DNA from 2 places in the Streptomyces sp. NPDC102490 genome. Region 1 is predicted to be linked to the other one. Evidence: riboswitches for the same ligand, from Rfam matches in the RefSeq annotation. Region 1 holds a riboswitch; the other holds the start of a gene.
What was found. A riboswitch is a leader RNA that binds a small molecule or an ion and turns the genes downstream of it on or off. The one in region 1 is predicted to bind glycine.

Region 1 (6,804 bases):
AGAAGGTCTTGTGCAGGTTCAGGTGGGAGACGTCGCCGCCGAAGTGGCCGGGCTTGGCGAGGCCGACCAGGGCGTTGAGGTTGGCGCCGTCCACGTAGACCTGGCCGCCCGCGTCGTGCACCTGCGCGCAGATGTCGGCCACGTGCTCCTCGAACACGCCGTGCGTGGAGGGGTACGTGATCATCAGCACGGCCAGCTCGTCGCGGTGCTTCTCGATCTTGGCGCGCAGGTCCTCGACGTCGATCTCGCCGTCCTCGGCGGTCTTGACGACGACGACCTTCATGCCGGCCATCACCGCGCTGGCGGCGTTGGTGCCGTGCGCGGAGGACGGGATGAGGCAGACGGTGCGCTGCTCGTCGCCGTTGGCCCGGTGGTAGCCGCGGACGGCGAGCAGTCCGGCGAACTCGCCCTGCGAGCCGGCGTTGGGCTGGAGCGAGACCTTGTCGTACCCGGTGACCTCGGCGAGCCGCTCCTCCAGCTCGCGGATGAGGGTCAGGTAGCCCTGCGCCTGCTCGGCGGGCGCGAAGGGGTGCAGCTGCCCGAACTCGGACCAGGTGACCGGCTCCATCTCGGTGGTCGCGTTGAGCTTCATGGTGCAGGAGCCCAGCGGGATCATGCCGCGGTCCAGCGCGTAGTCCCGGTCGGCGAGGCGGCGCAGGTAGCGCAGCATCGCGGTCTCGGAGCGGTGCTGGTGGAAGACGGGGTGGGTCAGGAAGTCGTCGGTGCGCAGCAGCGCCTCGGGCAGGGTGTCCCCGGCCTCCGCGTCCAGCGCCTCGACGTCGCCCTCGACGCCGAACGCGTTCCACACGCCGCTCACCTGGGCGCGCGTGGTGGTCTCGTCGCAGGCGAAGGAGACGTGGTCGGCGTCGACGAGCCGCAGGTTGATGCCGTTCTCGCGGGCGGCGTGGACGATCGCGTCGGCCCGGCCGGGCACCCGCGCGGTGACCGTGTCGAAGTAGGCGCCGTGCACGATCTCGACGCCGCCGGCGGCGAGTCCGGCCGCGGTGATCGTGGCGTACCGGTGGGTGCGCCGGGCGATGGACCGCAGGCCCTCGGGGCCGTGGTAGACGGCGTACATGCCGGCCATGACGGCGAGCAGCACCTGCGCGGTGCAGATGTTGCTGGTGGCCTTCTCGCGGCGGATGTGCTGCTCGCGGGTCTGGAGGGCCAGGCGGTAGGCCTTGTTGCCGTCGGCGTCCACGGAGACGCCGACCAGGCGGCCGGGGAGGCTGCGGGCGAACTTCTCGTGCACGGCCATGTAGCCGGCGTGCGGTCCGCCGAAGCCCATCGGCACGCCGAAGCGCTGGGTGGTGCCCACGGCGATGTCCGCGCCCAGCTCGCCGGGCGAGGTGAGCAGCGTGAGGGCGAGCAGGTCGGCGGCGACGGTGACGAGCGCGCCCAGCTCGTGCGCCCGGTCGATCACGGGCTTGAGGTCGCGGACGGCTCCGGAGGCGCCCGGGTACTGGATCAGGACGCCGTTGATCTCCCGCTCGGCGATCTCGGCGGGGATGCCCTCGCTCAGGTCGGCGACGACGACCTCGACGCCGGTCGGCTCGGCACGGGTCTGTATCACGGCCACGGTCTGCGGCAGCGCGTCCGCGTCGACCAGGAACAGGCCCTTCTTGTTCTTGCCCATGCGCCGGGAGAGGGCCATCGCCTCGGCCGCGGCGGTGCCCTCGTCGAGCAGCGAGGCGCCGGAGGTGGGCAGGCCGGTCAGCTCGGCGACCATCGTCTGGAAGTTCAGCAGGGCCTCGAGACGGCCCTGGGAGATCTCCGGCTGGTAGGGCGTGTACGCCGTGTACCAGGCCGGGTTCTCCATGACGTTGCGCAGGATGACCGGCGGGGTGAAGGTGCCGTAATAGCCGAGGCCGATCATGGAGTCGAGGACCTGGTTGCGATCGGCCAGGGAGCGCAGCTCGGCCAGCACCTCGGCCTCGGAGCGCGCGCCCGGCAGGTCCAGCCGGTCGGCGTTCTTGATCACATCCGGCACCGCGGCGGCCGTCAGTTCGTCGAGCGAACCGTAACCGACCTGCGCGAGCATCTTGGCCCTGGCCTCGTGGTCGGGGCCGATGTGGCGCTGCTCGAAGGGCATGGCCTGTTCGAGTTCGGAGAGCGGAGTGCGGTGGGCGGTCATTGCGGAGGCCTCCTGGTCTGACGACCTTCGAGGGGCACCACGGCGCGGGTACCCGGACGGCCTCCCCCTCTGTCATCTCAACCTGAGAGCTTCACCGGGCGAGCCCTGGGGCTCTCCCGGCTTTCACCGTCGGTGAGAGCGGAAGCCGTCGACACCCGCCCTGCTTTCCAGAGTGACCTCGTCCGTGCGGTACGTGAGCCTGAGAGATTCCGGGGAGGATTTGCTCCTTCGGCGCCTCCGGTGGTGTCCGGAGGACTCTCCCGCGCGGGGTCAGCAGCCGTTTGCCAGCGTACCAGCGAGGCCACCGCACCGACTTCGAGTGGCCGACCCGCCACTTGTGCCCTTTTGTAGTACTTACGGATGATTAAGGCGGCTGGTGTGCGATCCCAGTGCGGCCCAGTGGTGCGATCAAGTGGAGGGCCCCGTGCGTACTGACATCGATCCGCGGAACCTGATCGGCCGCAAGGCGTTCGACCGCGACGGCACCAGGATCGGCACCGTGGACGAGGTCTACCTCGACGATGCCACCGGCGTCCCCGAGTGGGCGGCGATACGGACCGGTCTCTTCAGCAGGGACGCCTTCGTCCCGCTGGAGCCCAGCGAGCTGGTCGACGGCGCCCTGCGCGTGCCGTTCGACCGGGCACTGATCAAGGAGGCGCCGGACTTCGGTGTCGGCCGCCACCTCTCGCCCGAGCAGGAACTCCAGCTCTACCACCACTACGGCCTGGACGTGGCGGCCGCTCCCCCGCCGCCCGACCACGACTTCGGCAAGCTGGCCGGCAAGGGCAAGGGTCCCGACGAGGGCTGACCCGCCCCGCCCGCACCGTCCGCCGCGTCGGCGACCAGCGGCAGCGGGTCCGCGGGCGTCAGCTCCGGGTCGTCCACCGCGAAGGTCCGCACCCGTCCGACCTCCGAGTACGGCGTCTCGAAGCGCACGGTGACCCGCCCCAGACCGCTGCCCTGCACCCAGCCGTGCCCCAGCTCCGTGTGCCGCACGTCGTGCCCCGCCGGCCAGCGGCGCTCGGTGGGCGAGGGTGTGCGCTGCTCGGTGGGCTCGGTCTCGGGCTCCTCGGCCGCTTCCTCGGCCCGGTCCCCCGCGGCCTGCGCGAACAGGTCCTCCTGCGTATAGTCGGCGAGCCCGCTGACGCCCACCCCGAGCAGCCGCACGCCGCCCGTGGTGTCCACCGAGTCCAGCAGTCTGGCCGCCGCCTCGCGCACCACGGCGGGGTCGTCGGTGGGCCCGCGCAGGGTCTCGGAGCGGGTCAGCGTGGAGAAGTCGTATCTGCGCACCTTGAGCACGATGGTCCGCCCGGACAGACCGGAGGCGCGCAGCCGCCGCACGCAGCGGTCCGCGAGCCGCCCCACCTCGACGCCGACCCGCACCCGGTCGTGGATGTCGACGTCGTAGGTGTCCTCGACCGACACCGACTTGGTCTCCCGCTCGGCCACCACCGGCCGCTCGTCCCGGGCCAGCGCCATGGCGTACAGGGCGTGGCCGTGCGCCTTGCCCAGCAGCCGCACCAGCTCGTCCTCGCCCGCCTCGGCGATCTCGCCGACCGTTGTGATCCCGGCCCGCCGCAGGTGATCCCCCGTGGCCGGTCCCACCCCGGGCAGCGTCCGCACGGTCATCGGCTCCAGCATGGCCCGCTCCGTCCCGGGCGGGATGAGCACCAGTCCGTCGGGCTTGGCCTCCTCCGAGGCGATCTTGGCGAGCATCTTGGAGGCGGCGAGGCCCACGGACCCGGTGAGGCCCGTGACGGTGCGGATGTCCGTGCGCAGCTTCGCCCCGGCCAGCCGCGCCGACTCCGCGTCCCAGGCCGTCCCGCCGGCCTCCAGATCCACGAAGGCCTCGTCCAGGCTCAGCGGCTCCACCAGCGGCGACAGCTCCCGCAGCAGCCGCATCACCTGCTCGCTGATCGACCGGTAGAGCTCGAAGCGCGGCACCAGGTAGGCGGCGTGCGGTGCGAGCCGGCGGGCCTGGCCCATCGGCATCGCGGAGTGCACGCCGAACACCCGCGCCTCGTACGAGCAGGTGGCGACCACGCCGCGCGGTCCGAGGCCGCCCACCACCACGGCCTTCCCGCGCAGGCTCGGCTTGGACGCCTGCTCCACCGAGGCGAAGAAGGCATCCATGTCGAGATGCAGGATCGTGGGCGCGGTTCTCACATCTCCGATGCTGCCCTACGCCACTGACAATCCCGCCGTCACCGGCCGACGGAAACCCGCGGCGCCGTGCGGTTCAGACCGCGCGGTTGTTCCGCCGCCGGGCCAGTTCGTCGGCCGGATTGTGCCCGACCAGGGTCTCGCCCGTGTCGACCCGCTCGCCGTGCAGCTGGGACAGCGCGCTCTCCACGTCCCGCCACACCACGCCGACGGCGATCCCGAAGACGCCCTGGCCGCCCTGGAGCAGGGCGTGCACCTCGTCGGGAGACGTGCACTCGTAGACGGTGGCGCCGTCGCTCATCAGCGTCATGCGCTCCAGGTCGCGGAATCCGCGCTCCCTGAGGTGCTGGACGGCGGTCCGGATGTTCTGAAGGGACACACCGGTGTCGAGGAAGCGCTTGACGATCTTCAGCACGACCACGTCGCGGAAGCTGTACAGGCGCTGCGTCCCGGACCCGTGCGCGGGCCGCACGCTGGGCTCGACCAGGCCGGTGCGGGCCCAGTAGTCGAGTTGCCGGTAGGTGATGCCGGCGGCCGCGCAGGCCGTCGGGCCGCGATAGCCGATCTGCTCGGACGCCATGGACGTCGCCCCTCCGCTGGTCGGCACGGCTGCCGGTCGCTGCGGACCGGGATCGACCGCGCCACCGTGCTGGGCGTGGCCCGCGCTCGCGCGCAACCGGGAACCCGGGGGCGGGTACGGACCGCCTGCCCCGAGGCTGTGCCCGGGGCCACCCCCAACCGTACCGTCGCCGCTGATTCTCACGCCGACCTCCGTCCTTGACCTGCCTCCTCGAAGGTAGGCAGTCACCAAGGGTGCGTCAACGATCGCCACACTCGGCACGCCGAGTGATAATCACCCTACGAGTGGTTTCGCGTGCCCTGTTCCCGGGAAAGGCTAGCCGGATGTGCGCGGACGGGGCCGCGTCTCACTGGTTGCTGGTCCCGAAGTCCTCGGGCGAGATCTGGTCGAGGAACTCGCGGAACTTCTCCACCTCGTCCTCCTGCTCGTCCGGAATGGCGATCCCGGCGTCGTCGAGGACCGTGTCGCTGCCGTAGATCGGCGTACCGGTGCGCAGGGCCAGCGCTATGGCGTCGGACGGCCTGGCACTGACCTCGACCCCGCTCGCGAAGACCAGCTCGGCGTAGAAGACCCCGTCGCGCAGGTCGGTGATGCGCACTTCCGTGAGCTCCTGGCCGACGGCTTCCAGCACGTCCTTGAACAGGTCGTGGGTCAGCGGCCGCGCGGGAGCCATGCCCTGCTGGGCGAAGGCGATCGCCGTCGCCTCCCCCGGTCCGATCCAGATGGGAAGGTAACGGTCGCCGCCCACCTCGCGCAGCAGCACGATCGGCTGGTTGGAGGGCATCTCGACCCGGACACCTACGACATCGAGCTCGTTCACACAGCAACCCTAGGCCGTGCCCGGGACGTTTGGGTAGTCGGGCCGGGATCGGGTGGGCGATCCAGGTCTGGATCGGGCGGGTGATCCCGCTCCGCGGTCCCGCTCGTCTCAGGGCAGCCGCACGCCCAGGGCGGTCTGCACCAACGCGGCGTGCAGCCGTACCGCCAGTCCGGCCAGCTCCTTGGTGCGGGCTTCCGCGTGTGCCCTGGTCTGCGGGTTGCGGTGCCGCTTCAGGGGGGCCACCACCTGGTCCACCAGCCCGGCCTCCCGGTCGGCCGCGGCCTTCATCACCCGCAGGTGCCGCGGCTCGATGCCGAACCGTCCCAGCTGCACCACCAGGGACGCCACCGTGACCGCCTCGGCGTCGTACGCCCCGTCGGGCAGCGGGGCGAGGAGTCCGTACGACTCCCACTCCTTCAGCTCCTGGTCGCCGATCCCGGCCGCGGCGAGCAGCTCGTCCCGCCCGATCCGGGCCACCGTGGGGCTGTCGGCGGATTCCGGTACGGCCTCGCCGTCCCGCTGCCGGCCGACCCGGGGCAGCGCGACGGCCTCGCCGCGCTCCACGGCGTCCAGGTGCTCGCGGATCACCTTGAGCGGCAGATAGTGGTCCCGCTGCATGCGCAGCACGTGGCCGAGGCGCTCCACGTCGTGCGCGCTGAACTTGCGATACCCGGCCGGGGTCCGCCGCGGCTCGACGAGGCCCTCCGACTCCAGGAAACGGATCTTGGAGATGGTGATGTCGGGGAACTCGTCACGCAGCGCGTTCAGCACTGCGCCGATGCTCATCAGCCCACTGTCCGTGGCGGCGGCGCCGTGCCCGGCACCGCCGCTCGGTGTCTGAAACATGGACCTTCCCTGGAGGTTCCCCGGGCGGGCGGCCCGGGGGCGGGTCAGTAACCCCGCTGGCTCGCGTAGAACACCAGCCGGTACTTGCCGATCTGCACCTCGTCACCGTTCGACAGGGCGACCTGGTCGATGCGCTCCCGGTTGACGTAGGTGCCGTTCAGGCTGCCGACGTCGGCGACCGTGAACGAACCGTCCGGGCTGCGGCGGAACTCCACGTGCCGGCGCGAGACCGTCACGTCGTCCAGGAAGATGTCGCTCTGC
Region 2 (6,804 bases), on a different contig from region 1:
CTTCCTCGGCCGCACTCGGGGCCGCTTCCGCGGTCGGCTCGTGCAATGGTGCCGTCATCTGGCAGGGACCCCTCTCAACCGGCGGTAGCCGGCCCGCACTTGCCGCTGTAGCGGCGTGATCAGTCCGTCGTACACAGGAGCGAGCTTCCACCCCTTACTTGCGGGAGTCTTCAACGCTTTGGCGATCTGTAGCCAGACTTGACGGGGAATGGATGCGCAACCGTGATGCTGTTTGAGGTGTTCCGTTATCCGGACACTGGGTAACGGGGGCCGGACACGGGCGAGTTGGGACATCAGGGACAAGAGGGCGCTTTGCGTCGCCATCTACGCGCGAAGATCGCCTCTTCCGGCGGGGTCCGCGGGGTCCCCGGACCTCGCGGCCGTCAGTACCGGCTACCGGCCGGAGGGTATCCGTACCCGCCCGCCGGCGCCTGGGCGGGGGCGGGCGCGTGGGCCTCGCGGTCGTAGAACGGGCGCGCGTTGGCGCGCAGCCACAGGGCGACCGGGTCGTGGGCGTCGGTCATCGCCACCGTCGACACCGGCAGCCCGTCCGGCACCGCGCCGACGGACTGCTGCATCATCGCGCGCACCGCGTCGACGGCGGGCGGGGAGGTGTCGTACACGTCCAGGCCGATGGCCAGGTACGGCGCCCCCAGCGCCGGCTGCACCCAGGCGCGGCGCAGCGCGCGGACGGCCGGGGTGCGATGGGCGTTCTGCGCGAGCAGGGCGTAGAACTGGGGGATCTCGATGGCCGGTTCGGACAGCCGCAGGGGCCCGGCGGGCTGGCGGTCCAGGCCGGAGGCGATACGGCGCAGGTCGAGCCAGGGGATGCCGACCCCGCCGCCGGGGGCGTGCGGGTTGAGCCACAGGCCGTAGTGGTCCGGGTAGAGGGCGCGGGCGACCTCCAGGCCGTCGACCACTTCGTACGACCGGTTCCAGCCGCTGGCCGAGAGCTCCTGGGCGGAGGTCACGCAGGGGGCGTAGCCGTAGCCCTCGACCTCCATGTTCCCGTATTGGGCGTCCGGGGAGCCGGCCTGGCCGTGCCACAGCAGCATCCAGACCTGGCCGGAGGTGGGGTTGGCGAGGGCGCGCAGCAGGGCCTCGTAGGCGTCGTAGCGCCCGGGCGTCACCTGGCGCAGCATGTGCTCGACCTGTCCGGTCGTGGTGCCGCTGGCGCTCACGTGTATCGCCCCTTCGAGAAGTTCCCCCGGTGTTGGAACCAGCTTAAGGCTCCGCCGGGTGCGGAGGGCCTTCCAGCTCGGGGTGTGCTGCCGTCGTGCGGGTGCGGCGCCGCGGTGGCTGGTCGCGCCGTTCCCCGCGCCCCTTGGGTGCGTTTTCCTTGCCGGCGACTACAGGGTGCCGCCGTAGAACGGCCTGACCTTTTCCCGCATCCAGTCGCAGACCGGGTCCTGGGCTGCTTCCAGGAGGATCAGGTTGACCTGCCACTTCAGGGGGGACGCGGCGAGGGCGCGGCCGAGGGCGTCCAGGGGGAGGGTGCGGGCGTCGCCCTCCCAGTGGGTCAGTTCGACGCCGACGAACAGGACCGGGTCGGCGGTCTCCACGGCGGCCAGGCAGCGGCGCGCGCTGCGGACGACGCCGGTGGCGGCGAACTCGGCGGAGGCCGCGGCGAGGAAGTCCACCGGGTCGTCCTGCCAGTCCGGCTCGAAGAGGCGGACCCGGCCGCCGGAGGAGGGCCCGTCCAGCGGGGTGCGGCCGGCCCGGCACAGCTCGGCCACGGCGGGCGGCGGCAGCGGGATGCCGACCACGCCCTCCGGGTTCACCGCGATGCCGACCTGCGGGGGCAGGCCGCGGGCGAACTCCGCGGCGGGGGCGATGGTGTACGCCATGTGCGCCCCCGCGACCTGGCGCAGCTGCTCCTCCGAGCTGAACACCGGCACATACGCCTGGCCGTCGATCTCCAGCGAGGGCAGGTCGAGGGGGCCGCTGTGCGGGCCGCCGCCGTTGGGCAGGGGTATCCACAGGAAGCTGCGGCCGAGGACCTCCACGATCCGGCCGCCGGCCGACGGGATGCCGAGGGAGGCGGACAGCACCTCCTCCAGCTCGTTGCCTGGCCACCCGCCGTGCGGGTGGGGGTGCGCCTGTGCCGGGAAGTCCATCTGCCTACCTACCGCCTGCCTGGTACCGCCGTTCGTGGCTGAAAGGCTAACCCGTTCGATCCCGGGGCCCTACCCTGCGTCACCCCGTGAAGGCGATGCGGCGGAGGGTGTCGGCCGCCGCCCGGTCGAGGACCACCGCCGAGGCGCAGCCGGCGGGCAGGGTGCCGTCGGTCACCGCGCGCAGCAGGCGGGAGTTGGCCGTGCGGTGCCGCAGGAACGCGTACCGCGAGACGCCCCGGCCGCGCTCGCGCTGGCCGGCCAGGGCTTCGCCGGGAGCGACGTCGAGGAGCAGCAGGTGCAGGGTGCCGTCCCGGCGGCGGGCCTCGCGGGCCAGCCAGCCGCGCACCCAAGCCTGGGTGCCGCAGTCGTGCACGACGACGCCCTCGCCGGAGCGCAGCGCGCGGCGCAGCCCCGCGTAGTGGGCGAGGCGGACGAGCGGGCGGTAGAGCGCGTACGGCAGGAAGCGCGGCATGCGGCGCTCCCAGCGGTCGCGGGTGTCCTGGGAGTCGACGCGGCCGCCGCGCACGGTGCGCCGCATCAGCGTGGACTTGCCGCTGCCGGGCAGGCCGGTGATCACCACCAGGTCCCGGGGTCCGAAGAGCAGGGCGTGCGGGCTGCGGCCGTCGCGGTCCCTCAGGTCGCGGACGACGGGTGCGGTCAGTGGGGCACATGCCTCGGAGGCCGGAGCGGCGGGCTGCTCGGGCAGCGCGAGTCCGGAGGTCGTGGCGTACGCCGTGGTCCTGTTCACCGTGATCGTCCTCCCCTGGGGCGGTACACGAGTACCTCCCCGTCGAGTGTAAAGAGAAGGTAATGCGCGGGTCTCGCGTTTTCGTTCGCTTACTGCCACAAGCCGGTTACAGATCACGGTCTGCCACGGATGAGCCGGGCGTGCAATGATGGCGGCGCCAACTGCATACCGGCCGTTTGAATCCGCGCGGGAGAGTCCCCGGCCGCGCCGGGGCGCCGAAGGAGCAAGTCCCTCCCTTGAATCTCTCAGGCCCCGTTACCGCGCGGGCGAGGCACATCTGAAAAGCGGACCGCCCCCGACGGCGGTCCCACCCAAGGTGCAAGCCCTGATCGCCGTACTCCGGTGGCCGTGGCGAACCTCTCAGGTTCCGATGACAGATGGGGAGGACCGACCTCGCCCCGTCCTGTCCTGGGAGACGACCGACCGATGAGCAGTACCGAACCGCGCCGTACCGCGCTCGACGCCACGCATCGCGCGCTCGGCGCGACGATGACCGACTTCGCCGGCTGGGACATGCCCCTGCGCTACGGCTCCGAGCGCGAGGAGCATGTCGCGGTGCGCACCCGCGCCGGTCTCTTCGACCTCTCGCACATGGGTGAGATCACCGTCACCGGGCCGCAGGCGGCCGAGCTGCTGAACTACGCGCTGGTCGGCAACATCGGCAGCGTCAAGCCGGGCCGGGCCCGCTACACCATGATCTGCCGCGAGGACGGCGGCATCCTGGACGACCTGATCGTCTACCGGCTGGGAGAAGCCCGGTACATGGTGGTCGCCAACGCCTCCAACGCCCAGGTCGTGCTGGACGCGCTGACCGAGCGGGCGGCGGGCTTCGACGCCGAGGTGCGCGACGACCGCGACGCCTACGCGCTGCTGGCGGTGCAGGGCCCGAAGTCCCCGGGCATCCTCGCCTCGCTCACCGACGCCGACCTGGACGGACTGAAGTACTACGCCGGGCTGCCCGGCACGGTCGCCGGGGTCCCGGCGCTGATCGCGCGCACCGGCTACACCGGCGAGGACGGCTTCGAGCTGTTCGTGGAGCCGGAGCACGCCGTCGAGCTGTGGCAGGCGCTGACCGAGGCGGGCGAGGGCGCCGGGCTGGTCCCGTGCGGCCTGTCCTGCCGGGACACGCTCCGCCTGGAGGCGGGCATGCCGCTGTACGGCAACGAGCTGTCGACCGCGCTGACGCCGTTCGACGCCGGTCTGGGCCGGGTGGTGAAGTTCGAGAAGGAGGGCGACTTCGTCGGGCGCGCCGCGCTGACCGAGGCCGCCGAGCGCGCCGCCTCCGAGCCGCCCCGCGTCCTGGTCGGCCTGGTGGCCGAGGGCCGCCGGGTCCCGCGCGCCGGCTACCCGGTCGTCGCCGGCGGCGAGGTGATCGGCGAGGTCACCTCCGGCGCCCCGTCCCCGACGCTGGGCAAGCCGATCGCCATGGCGTACGTCGACCCCGCGCACGCGGCCCCGGGAACCGAGGGTGTCGGTGTGGACATCCGGGGCAGTCACGAGCCGTACCAGGTCGTGGCGCTGCCGTTCTACAAGCGTCAGAAGTAGCCACCGGGCGGCACCGGCCCCCTGTGTCCCGGGCGGCGTCGCCCCCGTGTGACGTACCGCCCCACCACCCCCTTCACCAGCCACTTCCTCGCGTACAGGAGAATTCAGGCCATGAGCAACCCCCAGCAGCTGCGCTACAGCAAGGAGCACGAGTGGCTGTCGGGCGCCGAGGACGGCGCCTCGACGGTCGGCATCACGGAGCACGCGGCCAACGCGCTCGGTGACGTCGTCTTCGTCCAGCTCCCCGAGGTCGGCGACTCGGTGACCGCGGGCGAGACCTGCGGCGAACTGGAGTCGACCAAGTCCGTCTCCGATCTGTACTCCCCCGTCTCCGGTGAGGTCACCGAGGTCAACGAGGACGTCGTCAACGACCCGTCGCTGGTGAACAGCGCCCCCTTCGAGGGCGGCTGGCTGTTCAAGGTGCGGATCACGGACGAGCCGGCCGACCTGCTCTCCGCCGACGAGTACACCGCCTTCACCGCCGGCTGAGGAGTCCCGACCGCATGTCGCTTCTGAACACACCCCTGCACGAACTGGACCCCGACGTCGCCGCCGCCGTCGACGCCGAGCTGGACCGCCAGCAGTCCACCCTCGAGATGATCGCCTCGGAGAACTTCGCCCCGGTCGCGGTCATGGAGGCCCAGGGCTCGGTCCTCACCAACAAGTACGCCGAGGGCTACCCCGGCCGCCGCTACTACGGCGGCTGCGAGCACGTCGACGTGGTCGAGCAGATCGCCATCGACCGGGTCAAGGCGCTCTTCGGCGCCGAGCACGCCAACGTGCAGCCGCACTCGGGCGCCCAGGCCAACGCGGCGGCGATGTTCGCGCTGCTCAAGCCCGGCGACACGATCATGGGTCTGAACCTCGCCCACGGCGGGCACCTGACCCACGGCATGAAGATCAACTTCTCCGGCAAGCTCTACAACGTCGTGCCCTACCACGTCGGCGACGACGGCCAGGTCGACATGGCCGAGGTGGAGCGCCTCGCCAAGGAGTCCAGGCCGAAGCTGATCGTGGCCGGCTGGTCGGCGTACCCTCGTCAGCTGGACTTCGCCGCCTTCCGCAAGGTCGCGGACGAGGTCGGCGCGTACCTGATGGTCGACATGGCGCACTTCGCCGGTCTGGTCGCGGCGGGCCTGCACCCGAACCCGGTCCCGCACGCGCACGTGGTCACCACCACCACGCACAAGACCCTGGGCGGCCCGCGCGGCGGTGTGATCCTCTCCACGGCCGAGCTGGCCAAGAAGATCAACTCTGCCGTCTTCCCCGGTCAGCAGGGTGGCCCGCTGGAGCACGTGGTGGCCGCCAAGGCCGTCGCCTTCAAGGTCGCCGCGAGCGAGGACTTCAAGGAGCGCCAGGGCCGTACGCTGGAGGGTGCCCGCATCCTGGCCGAGCGCCTGGTGCGGGACGACGCGAAGGCGGCGGGCGTCTCCGTCCTGACCGGCGGCACGGACGTCCACCTGGTCCTGGTGGACCTGCGTGACTCCGAGCTGGACGGGCAGCAGGCCGAGGACCGTCTCCACGAGGTCGGCATCACGGTCAACCGCAACGCCGTCCCGAACGACCCGCGTCCGCCGATGGTGACCTCCGGTCTGCGCATCGGTACGCCGGCCCTGGCGACCCGCGGCTTCACCGCCGAGGACTTCGCCGAGGTCGCGGACGTGATCGCCGAGGCGCTGAAGCCGTCCTACGACGCCCAGGCCCTCAAGGCCCGGGTGAAGGCCCTGGCCGACAAGCACCCGCTGTACCCGGGTCTGAACAAGTAGACACCACGCCCGAGGGTGGGGCGCCGCATCCGCCACAAGCGGCCGGGCGCCCCGCCCCTCGGCACCCCCTCCGCACCACCCCCGTTCTGAGGAGTCCCCGTGGCCATCTCGGTCTTCGACCTGTTCTCGATCGGCATCGGCCCGTCGAGCTCGCACACGGTCGGCCCGATGCGCGCGGCCCGCATGTTCGCCCGCCGCCTGCGCAACGAGGAGCTGCTGGACTCCGTCGCCTCGGTCCGCGCCGAGCTGTACGGCTCGCTCGGCGCCACCGGCCACGGCCACGGCACCCCCAAGGCGGTGCTGCTCGGCCTGGAGGGCGACTCACCGCGCACGGTCGACGTGGAGACCGCCGACGACCGCGTCGAGACGATCAAGACGTCCGGCCGCATCAGCCTCCTCGGCGACCACGAGATCGCCTTCTCCTACGACGACGACATGGTCCTGCACCGCCGCAAGGCCCTCCCCTACCACGCCAACGGCATGACGCTGTGGGCGTACGACGCCGAGGGCGCCGAGGTGCTGACCAAGACCTACTACTCGGTCGGCGGCGGCTTCGTCGTCGACGAGGACGCGGTGGGCGCGGACCGCATCGTCCTCGACGACACCGTCCTGAAGTACCCCTTCCGCA

Region 2: it holds a riboswitch for glycine, as region 1 does, so the genes downstream of both, gcvT (glycine cleavage system aminomethyltransferase GcvT) here and gcvP (aminomethyl-transferring glycine dehydrogenase) in region 1, are expected to answer to the same signal.

Annotation. Positions count from the first base shown of each region.
Region 1 is NZ_JBIWJU010000008.1:448,348-455,151, forward strand. It holds gene gcvP (aminomethyl-transferring glycine dehydrogenase) at 1-2,134, opposite strand, end outside; glycine riboswitch at 2,312-2,407, opposite strand; gene ACIRGB_RS21245 (PRC-barrel domain-containing protein) at 2,559-2,942, shown strand; gene ACIRGB_RS21250 (DNA polymerase IV) at 2,852-4,300, opposite strand; gene ACIRGB_RS21255 (MerR family transcriptional regulator) at 4,374-5,060, opposite strand; gene ACIRGB_RS21260 (bifunctional nuclease family protein) at 5,224-5,697, opposite strand; gene ACIRGB_RS21265 (MerR family transcriptional regulator) at 5,806-6,543, opposite strand; gene ACIRGB_RS21270 (FHA domain-containing protein) at 6,588-6,804, opposite strand, start outside.
Region 2 is NZ_JBIWJU010000014.1:264,391-271,194, forward strand. It holds gene ACIRGB_RS30440 (ABC transporter permease) at 1-58, opposite strand, end outside; gene ACIRGB_RS30445 (enhanced serine sensitivity protein SseB C-terminal domain-containing protein) at 384-1,181, opposite strand; gene ACIRGB_RS30450 (enhanced serine sensitivity protein SseB) at 1,350-2,117, opposite strand; gene ACIRGB_RS30455 (AAA family ATPase) at 2,197-2,865, opposite strand; glycine riboswitch at 3,043-3,136, shown strand; gene gcvT (glycine cleavage system aminomethyltransferase GcvT) at 3,292-4,410, shown strand; gene gcvH (glycine cleavage system protein GcvH) at 4,522-4,899, shown strand; gene glyA (serine hydroxymethyltransferase) at 4,914-6,176, shown strand; gene ACIRGB_RS30475 (L-serine ammonia-lyase) at 6,276-6,804, shown strand, end outside.